2 regions of the Leifsonia sp. NPDC058292 genome follow, and region 2 is predicted to be linked to the other one. Evidence: predicted binding sites of a transcription regulator. Region 2 holds the regulator's gene; the other holds the start of a gene.

Region 1 (4,206 bases), on a different contig from region 2:
GCACGCGAAAAAGGGCGCCTCCCGGGTGGGAGACGCCCTCTTGGTGGTGCTGGGCTTGCTTGAGCCGAGAGGCTTAGAAGTCCATGCCGCCGGTCGGGTCGCCGACCGGGGCCGGGTTCTTCTCCGGCTTGTCGGCGACGACGGCCTCGGTGGTGAGGAACAGGCCGGCGATCGACGCTGCGTTCTGCAGCGCGGAGCGGGTGACCTTCACCGGGTCGTTGATGCCCGCGGCGAGCATGTCGACGTACTCGCCGGTGGCGGCGTTCAGGCCGTGACCCACCGGGAGGTTGCGGACCTTCTCGACCACGACGCCGGCCTCGAGGCCCGCGTTGATGGCGATCTGCTTGAGCGGAGCCTCGATGGCGACCTTGACGATGTTCGCGCCGGTCGCCTCGTCTCCGACCAGCTCGAGCTTCTCGAAGGCGAGCTTGCCGGCCTGGATGAGGGCGACGCCACCACCGGCGACGATGCCCTCTTCGACGGCGGCCTTCGCGTTGCGAACGGCGTCTTCGATGCGGTGCTTGCGCTCCTTGAGCTCGACCTCGGTCGCGGCGCCGGCCTTGATGACGGCGACGCCACCGGCGAGCTTCGCCAGGCGCTCCTGCAGCTTCTCACGGTCGTAGTCGCTGTCGGTGTTCTCGATCTCGTTGCGGATCTGGGCCACGCGGCCGGCGATCTGCTCGGGGTCTCCGCCGCCCTCGACGATGGTGGTCTCATCCTTGGTGATGACGACCTTGCGAGCGGTACCGAGAAGGTCGAGCGTGACGTTCTCGAGCTTGAGGCCGACCTCTTCGGAGATGACCTGGCCACCGGTGAGGATGGCGATGTCCTGCAGCTGAGCCTTGCGGCGGTCGCCGAAGCCCGGAGCCTTGACGGCGACGGACTTGAAGATGCCGCGGATCTTGTTGACGATCAGCGTGGCCAAGGCCTCGCCGTCGACGTCCTCAGCGATGATGAGCAGCTGCTTGTTGGCCTGGATGACCTTGTCGACGATCGGCAGCAGGTCTTTGATCGTCGAGACTTTCTGGTTGACGATGAGCACGTAGGGGTCTTCGAAGACCGCTTCCTGGCGCTCGGGGTCGGTCACGAAGTACTGCGACAGGTAGCCCTTGTCGAAGCGCATGCCCTCGGTCAGCTCGAGCTCGGTGCCGAAGGTGTTCGACTCCTCGACGGTGACGACGCCCTCCTTGCCGACCTTGTCGATCGCCTCGGCGATGATCTCGCCGATGGTGCTGTCGCCGGCGGAGATGGATGCGGTGGCAGCGATCTCCTCCTTGGTCTCGACCTCCTTGGCGGCGGCGATGAGCTCTTCGGTGACGGCCTTGACGGCCTTCTCGATGCCGCGCTTCAGCGTGATGGGGTCTGCGCCGGCGGCGACGTTGCGGAGGCCTTCCTTGACGAGGGCCTGAGCGAGCACGGTCGCGGTGGTGGTTCCGTCACCCGCGACGTCGTCGGTCTTCTTGGCGACCTCTTTGACGAGCTCGGCACCGATCTTCTCGTACGGGTCGTCGAGCTCGATCTCCTTGGCGATGGACACGCCGTCGTTGGTGATCGTGGGGGCGCCCCACTTCTTCTCGAGAACGACGTTGCGGCCGCGCGGGCCAAGCGTCACCTTCACGGTGTCGGCCAGGATGTTCAGGCCACGCTCGAGGCCGCGGCGCGCGTCCTCGTTGAAAGCAATGATCTTTGCCATGGTTGTTTCTCGTCCCTCCCGGACGTCTGCGAAAGATGCGAATGGTTAGCACTCGAACAGCTGGAGTGCTAAAGCGATTCTGGCACTCGTGGCAGCCGAGTGCAAGACGAGCCGGACGCCTGCCGCGAACATCCCCTGTTAACAGAGGAAGCGCCGCCCCCTGAGGGGACGGCGCTCTCTGTTGGTTGGTTGCTGCGCGCTACGCCGGACGAACCGACTCGGCCTGCGGCCCCTTCTGGCCGGTGCCGACTTCGAACACGACCTGCTGGCCCTCCTCGAGGACCTTGTAGCCGCTCATGTCGATGGCAGAGTAGTGAACGAAAACGTCCTGTCCCCCTTCATCGACGGTGATGAATCCGTAGCCCTTTTCAGCGTTGAACCACTTCACGGTTCCGTTCGCCATGCATTACTCCCATTGCTGTGTTTCCTCGCTCCGGTCCATCACCAGCGCGTTGAATCCAGATACTAATGCTTTCAATGCAAGTAATCACCAGTGATTTCGGCATTTACGCGCCAAATGACGCGAATTCGTCGGAAGTTAAACACGGGCGTAACATCCGGCGCTCTCGGATGCGGCGCGGAGGCCGATGGATCAGCCGGCGAGGTCGGCGCCGATGACCACCGTGAGCGCGGCGCCGGTGGCGACGTAGTCCTGCGTCTCGGCGATGGTGGCGCCGGGCAGCGACTGCGCGAGACCGAGCGCCGCCGCCTGGTTCTTGGGGTCGGAGTAGTACACGATCGTCTTCTGCAGGTCGGTGTCGCTGGCGTTGGCGCGCGAGTCGACCTTCCAGCCCGCCGCGACGAGCTTGTCGGCGATCTGGTTCGCGAGCCCGCCGGTCGTCGTGCCGTTCAGCACGAAGACGCTGAGATTCGGGTCGACGGTGGGAACGATGGTGGGCGTGGGAGTGGGCGTGGCGGCGGCACTCTTCGACGGTGTCGAGCCGGTGAAGGAGATGCTCCCGTTCACCAGGGAGAGTCCGAAGACGCCGGCGCCGATGAGCACGACCGTGGCGAGAGCCGCCCAGCCGAAGCCGATCCAGCCGCGGCCCTTGGGCCGCGGGGTGCGGTGGGCGCCGACCCGCCGCAGATCGTCGGGGATCGTGTCGAACCGGTCCTTGGGGTACTTCTCAGCCATCGTTTTCGTCGAATCCTCAGTCGTCGGACGCAAGCGTCCGGGTGCTCCTGGCCGCCATCCGCGCGTCGCGAAGGCGCTGCAGCCGTTTGACGAGCATGGGGTCGTGGTGCAATGCGGCGGGCGAATCGATCAGCGCACCGAGCAGCTGATAGTACCGCGCGGCCGAGAGACCGAACTCCTCGCGAATGGCCTGCTCCTTGGCGCCGGCGTGACGCCACCACTGTCGCTCGAACGCCAGGATCGCCGCATCCCGCTCGCCGAGCGCGTCGGGCCGGGAGACGGGAGCACGATCGCCTGGCGCGTTCTCCATCTCTCCCCTCCCGGAAGGCCGGCGAGCCCGTCGGGCCCGCATTCGCGGTTCATCCTATTTGCGGGATTCTGTGTGTTGCCCCAAGCCCTCGGCCCGTCGCCCACGAAAATCCGCCGTGAAACAGGGAACAGGCTCGCACTCCTCGCCGTTTAGGGTTGTGTCTGACGAAAGGATCCCCGCCATGAACGACACCGTCATCAAGAGCAACGACGAGTGGCGCGACGAACTGAGCCCGGAGCAGTTCGCTGTTCTGCGCGAGGCCGCGACCGAGCGTCCCTGGACGGGTGAGCTCCTCGACGAGAGCCGCGCCGGCCTCTACACCTGTGCGGCGTGCGGCGCCGAACTGTTCAAGTCGGGAACGAAGTTCGACTCGGGGTGCGGCTGGCCCAGCTTCTACGAGTCGGTGCGCCCGGAGGCAGTGAAGCTGCTCGAGGACGACAGCCTGGGCGTTGTTCGCACGGAGGTGCGCTGCGCGACCTGCGACTCGCACCTCGGCCACGTCTTCGACGACGGCTTCGGCACGCCGACGGGCGACCGCTACTGCATGAACTCCATCGCGCTCAACTTCACCGCCGGCGAATAGCGTGGGGCGCATCGCCGAGGCCGTCGCAGCGCGCCGGTCGTACTCGCGCGTGACCGAGGCGGCGCCGACCCACGAGCAGCTGCTGCCGCTCATCGCGGCGGCCGGCCGGGTGGCCGATCACAGCTCGCTGCATCCGTGGCGAGTCATCGAGCTGCGGGGCGCGGCGCGCGTGCGTCTGGGTCACGCTTTCGTGACTGACGCGAGGGCGTCCGGGCACGGGGCCGACAAGCTCGCGGCGAAACCGCTGCGGTCGTCGCTGCTGTTGGCGATCGTCGCGGTGCGCACGAAAAGCGAGAAGGTTCCCGGCTGGGAGCAGGATGCGGTGGCCTCCGGCGTCGCGCACGTCCTGAGCCTGCTGCTGCACGAGGAGGGCTGGGGCGTCATCTGGCGCACCGGACGTCACACGCGCTCGAAGGCCGTGCACAAGATGCACGGCCTGGCGAAGAACGAGCGGCTGCTGGGCTGGCTGTACGTCGGCGGCATCC
Region 2 (4,206 bases):
GATCGCCGAGCTCACCCCCGCCGGCCGCGCAGCCGTCGCGGGCCTGATCGCCGATGAGCTCGTCGACGCGAAAGCCGCCCTCCGCGGATCAGTGCGACTGACCCTGCGGGGGCGGCTTCTGGCCGACGCTGTCGTGCGTCGTCTGCTGGCGGATGCCTAGCTGACGAACTTGATGGCGATCGGGTACGTGTAGTACTGGCCCTGATTCGACTTCACCGCGGCGATGATGCTGAACACGATGTTCACCACTCCGGCCGCGATGATGATGAACACTCCCACGACCACGATCGTGAGGATGCTGCCCACGATGTACGCGATGAAGATCGTGATCTGGAAGTTCAGGGCGGTGGCGGTGTGCGCGCGGACGAACGGACCCTTGTCTTTCAGCACGAGGTAGCCGATCAGCGCCGGGATCCAGTTGAACAGGATCCCTCCGACGTGCACGAGGGTCGCCCAGAGCTTCTCGTCCGAAGGACTGAGCTGCTGCGAAGGGCCGCCGTACGGTGCGCCGGGAGGCGGCGGCGGTGGGGTTGCTGACATATGAGGTTCTCCTAGAATGCGCCCGGAAGGGCGGTCGGGGATGGGTCGCCCCAACCTTAGGGCAAACCTCTCGAAACTGGGAAGCAGCCGAGAGGTCTGCCCGAGCGGTCGAGAGCTACTTGATGAAGCGGAAGTTGACCGGATACCGGTAGGCGCCGCCGCCGTTGACCTTCACGAATCCGAGGATCGAGAAGACCAGGTTCACGATGTACAGCACCCACGGGATGAGCAGGCTGAACACGAACCCGACGGGCGAGAACACCAGCACGATGCCGATGATGACGGAGACGAACCAGACGATCAACCAGGTGATCTGCCAGTTGAGTGCCTCCTTCGACTCCTGCCGAGTGAGTTGACCGCGGTCTTTGAAGACCAGGAAGATGATCAGAGACGGCAGGATCCACAGGATGCCGCCGAGATGGGCGAACGACGCCCACTGCTTGTCTTGGGCCGGGTCGAGAGGCGCGGCAGGTGCGCCGTACGGCTGCTGCGGCTGCTGGGGCGGCACCCCGCCGTACGGCTGCTGCGGTTGCTGGGGCTGCTGGGGCGGCACCCCGCCGTACGGCTGCTGCGGCTGCTGAGGGGGCAGCCCCTCGTTCGGGTCGGCCGGGGGCTGTGTGGGGTCGGTCATGATCGGTGCCTTTCGTTCGAGATCCTGGGCGGGTCGGTCGAACCTCTCGGCGAGGCGGAGCCTGCCGATCAGTGCCCGCCCACGCTGTTGTGAGGCGGCACGACTAAGGTACTGCCGCCCGTCTCGGCGGTGCAATGAAAGGGACGCGTGTCGGCGCGTTATGATTAGCACTCAGGATCGTTGAGTGCTAAGGGTCGGGAGGCGTGGGCGGATGGTGTCTGAACGGAGCCTCGAAGTTCTCCGCGTCATCGTGCAGGACTACGTGTCGTCGCGTGAGCCCGTCGGGTCGAAGAGCATCGTCGAGCGTCACGCGTTCGGCGTGTCGGCCGCGACGATCCGCAACGACATGGCCGCCCTCGAAGAGGAAGAGCTGATCGCGGCGCCGCACACGTCGTCCGGTCGCGTTCCCACGGACAAGGGGTACCGCCTGTTCGTCGACCACCTCGCAGAGGTGCGGCCGCTGAGCGCTGCGCAACGGCAGGCGATCGAGACGTTCCTCGGGCAGTCCATCGACCTCGACGACGTGCTGGCGCGCACCGTGCGACTGCTCTCGCAACTGACCAACCAGGTCGCCCTGGTGCAGTATCCGTCGGTGTCGCGCTCCCGCATCCGTCACATCGAACTCGTCACCCTTGCACCCCGCCGGGTGCTCTGCGTGCTCATCACCGACACCGGTGCCGTCGAGCAGCGGGTCGTCGAGCTTCCGGCAGAGCTGGGCGACGAGGAGGTGGCGGAGATCCGCGGCGCGATCAACGGAGCGGCCGCCGGCCTCTCTCTCGCCGACGCCACAGCCCGGCTCCGCGACCTGCCCGACGCCCTGAGCGAGCGCACGCGCACGCACGTGGAACCCGTCGCCAGCGCGCTCATCGACCAGATCGCGGCGAACAGGCAAGACAAGCTCGTGATGGCCGGCGCCGCCAACCTGGTGCGCACCGAACACGATTTCACCGGCAGCATCTTTCCCGTTCTCGAAGCGATCGAAGAGCAGGTGATCCTGCTCAGGCTGTTCGGTGAGATGGCGACCGATCAGAACGGTGTCGCGGTCAGCATCGGCCGTGAGAACGCCGCCTTCGGGCTCGCGGAGACCTCGGTGCTCTCCAGCGGATACTCGGCTTCGGGCGCTGACGTCGCCCGGCTCGGGGTGCTCGGCCCGCTGCGGATGGACTACTCGAGCAACATGGCCGCCGTTCGCGCGGTGGCCCGTTACCTTTCCCGCCTGCTCGGCGAATAGAAGAATCGAACGAAGAAAAGGAAAAGCCGTACGTGGCCGACCATTACGAAGTCCTGGGCGTTGAGCGCAACGCCACCCCTGAAGAGATTAAGAAGGCGTACCGCCGCCTCGCGAGAGAACTGCATCCGGATGTGAACCCGAGTCCCGAAGCGTCGGAGCGGTTCAAGCTGGTCACCCACGCCTACGACGTGCTGAGCGACCCGCGGGAGCGGGAGCAGTACGACCTCGGCCCGCAGCCGGGGTTCGGTGGCGGCGGAAGCGCCGATTTCGGCGGCTTCGGCGACATCTTCGAGACGTTCTTCGGCGGCGGAGGAAACAGCCGCGGCCCGAAGTCGCGCCGCGAGCGCGGTCAAGACGCGCTGTTGCGCGTGGAGGTCGACCTCGACGAGGTCGTGTTCGGCACCCACCGCGATCTCGAGGTCGACACGGCCGTCGTGTGCGAGACCTGCAACGGCTCGTGCTGCCAGCCCGGAACGGCGCCGGTCACGTGCGACATCTGCCACGGCACGGGAAGCATCCAGCGCTCCGTGCGCTCCCTGCTCGGCAACGTGATGACGTCGAGTCCGTGCGGAACCTGCCGCGGCTACGGCACCGTGATCGCGACACCGTGCGTCACCTGCCAGGGGCAGGGCCGCGTGCGTGCGCGCCGCACCGTGCCGGTCGACATCCCGGCCGGCGTCGACACCGGCCTGCGGCTGCAGATGCCCGGCAGCGGCGAGGCGGGCCCCGCCGGCGGACCGAACGGCGACCTCTACCTCGAGATCAAGGTGAAGCACCACGACGTGTTCAGCCGCGACGGCGACGACCTCCTCTGCACTCTCGAGGTGTCGATGACGGATGCCATCCTCGGCACCACGGCGACGGTCAAGTCGCTCGACGGCGACATCAAGCTGGAACTGAAGCCGGGCATCCAGAGCGCCGACATCATGAGCGTGAAAGACCGCGGGATCACGCACCTGCGCGGCAGCGGTCGTGGCGACCTGAGGGTCGGCATCCAGGTGGTCACTCCGACCAAGCTCGACCACAAGGAGCGCGAGCTGATCAAGCAGTTCGCGTCCATCCACAAGCACCCCGAGCCCTCGCTCGCCCGCTTCCAGCAGGGCCTGTTCGCCAAGCTGCGTGACCGGTTCCTCAACGTCTAGGCAGCGATGAGCTCGCTCTACCTCCGCGAAGACCTCGACGCCGTCGGCGTCGGCGATCGCCTCTCGATCACCGGCGCCGAGGCGAAGCACGCCGCGACGGTGAACCGCACCCGGCCCGGGCAGTCGGTGCTGATCGGCAATGGCCGCGGGCTTGTCGCCAGCGGCGAGGTGCTCGTCGCGACGGCGGCGGAGCTGACGATCGACGTCGAGGCGGTGGAGCACGTCGAACCCTCGTCGCCGCGTGTGACGCTCGTGCAGGCGCTGGCGAAGGGGGACCGCGACGAGCTGGCCATCCAGGCGTCGACGGAGCTCGGCGTCGACGCTGTCGTCCCGTGGTCGGCCGCTCGGTCCGTCTCCCGCTGGGAGGGGGCCAAGGTCGCGAAAGGTCGGGATCGCTGGGCGACGATCGTGCGCGAGGCCGCCAAGCAGTCGATCAGGGCATGGGTGCCGGAGGTCGGCGCACTGTCGTCGACCAAGGACGTGGCTGCGCTGGCGGCCGACCATCGCGTTCTCGTGCTCGAACCGGACGCGCAGACGCCGTTGACCTCCCTGACGCCGGATGCGCGGCCGCTCGTGCTCGTGGTCGGCCCCGAGGGCGGGATAGCGCCCGACGAGCTCGACGCACTGAAGAACGCGGGCGCCGAACTCGTGCGGCTCGGCGA

Evidence for each region. Region 2 encodes HrcA, which represses chaperone genes, less so after heat shock. Its sites were predicted from a motif close to TTNGCACTCGNNNNNNNCGAGTGCNAA; they were not measured.
Region 1: a site for HrcA is predicted at 1,739-1,765, ahead of groL (chaperonin GroEL). Genes of this name have one in related genera too.

The regions. Positions count from the first base shown of each region.
Region 1 is NZ_JBHVYL010000016.1:55,818-60,023, forward strand. It holds gene groL (chaperonin GroEL) at 74-1,693, opposite strand; gene ACFVWR_RS10825 (cold-shock protein) at 1,893-2,096, opposite strand; gene ACFVWR_RS10830 (LytR C-terminal domain-containing protein) at 2,286-2,828, opposite strand; gene ACFVWR_RS10835 (DUF3263 domain-containing protein) at 2,845-3,138, opposite strand; gene msrB (peptide-methionine (R)-S-oxide reductase MsrB) at 3,320-3,721, shown strand; gene ACFVWR_RS10845 (nitroreductase family protein) at 3,723-4,206, shown strand, end outside.
Region 2 is NZ_JBHVYL010000037.1:18,480-22,685, reverse strand. It holds gene hemW (radical SAM family heme chaperone HemW) at 1-160, shown strand, start outside; gene ACFVWR_RS16255 (DUF4870 domain-containing protein) at 157-540, opposite strand; gene ACFVWR_RS16250 (DUF4870 domain-containing protein) at 656-1,171, opposite strand; gene hrcA (heat-inducible transcriptional repressor HrcA) at 1,383-2,402, shown strand; gene dnaJ (molecular chaperone DnaJ) at 2,435-3,544, shown strand; gene ACFVWR_RS16235 (16S rRNA (uracil(1498)-N(3))-methyltransferase) at 3,551-4,206, shown strand, end outside.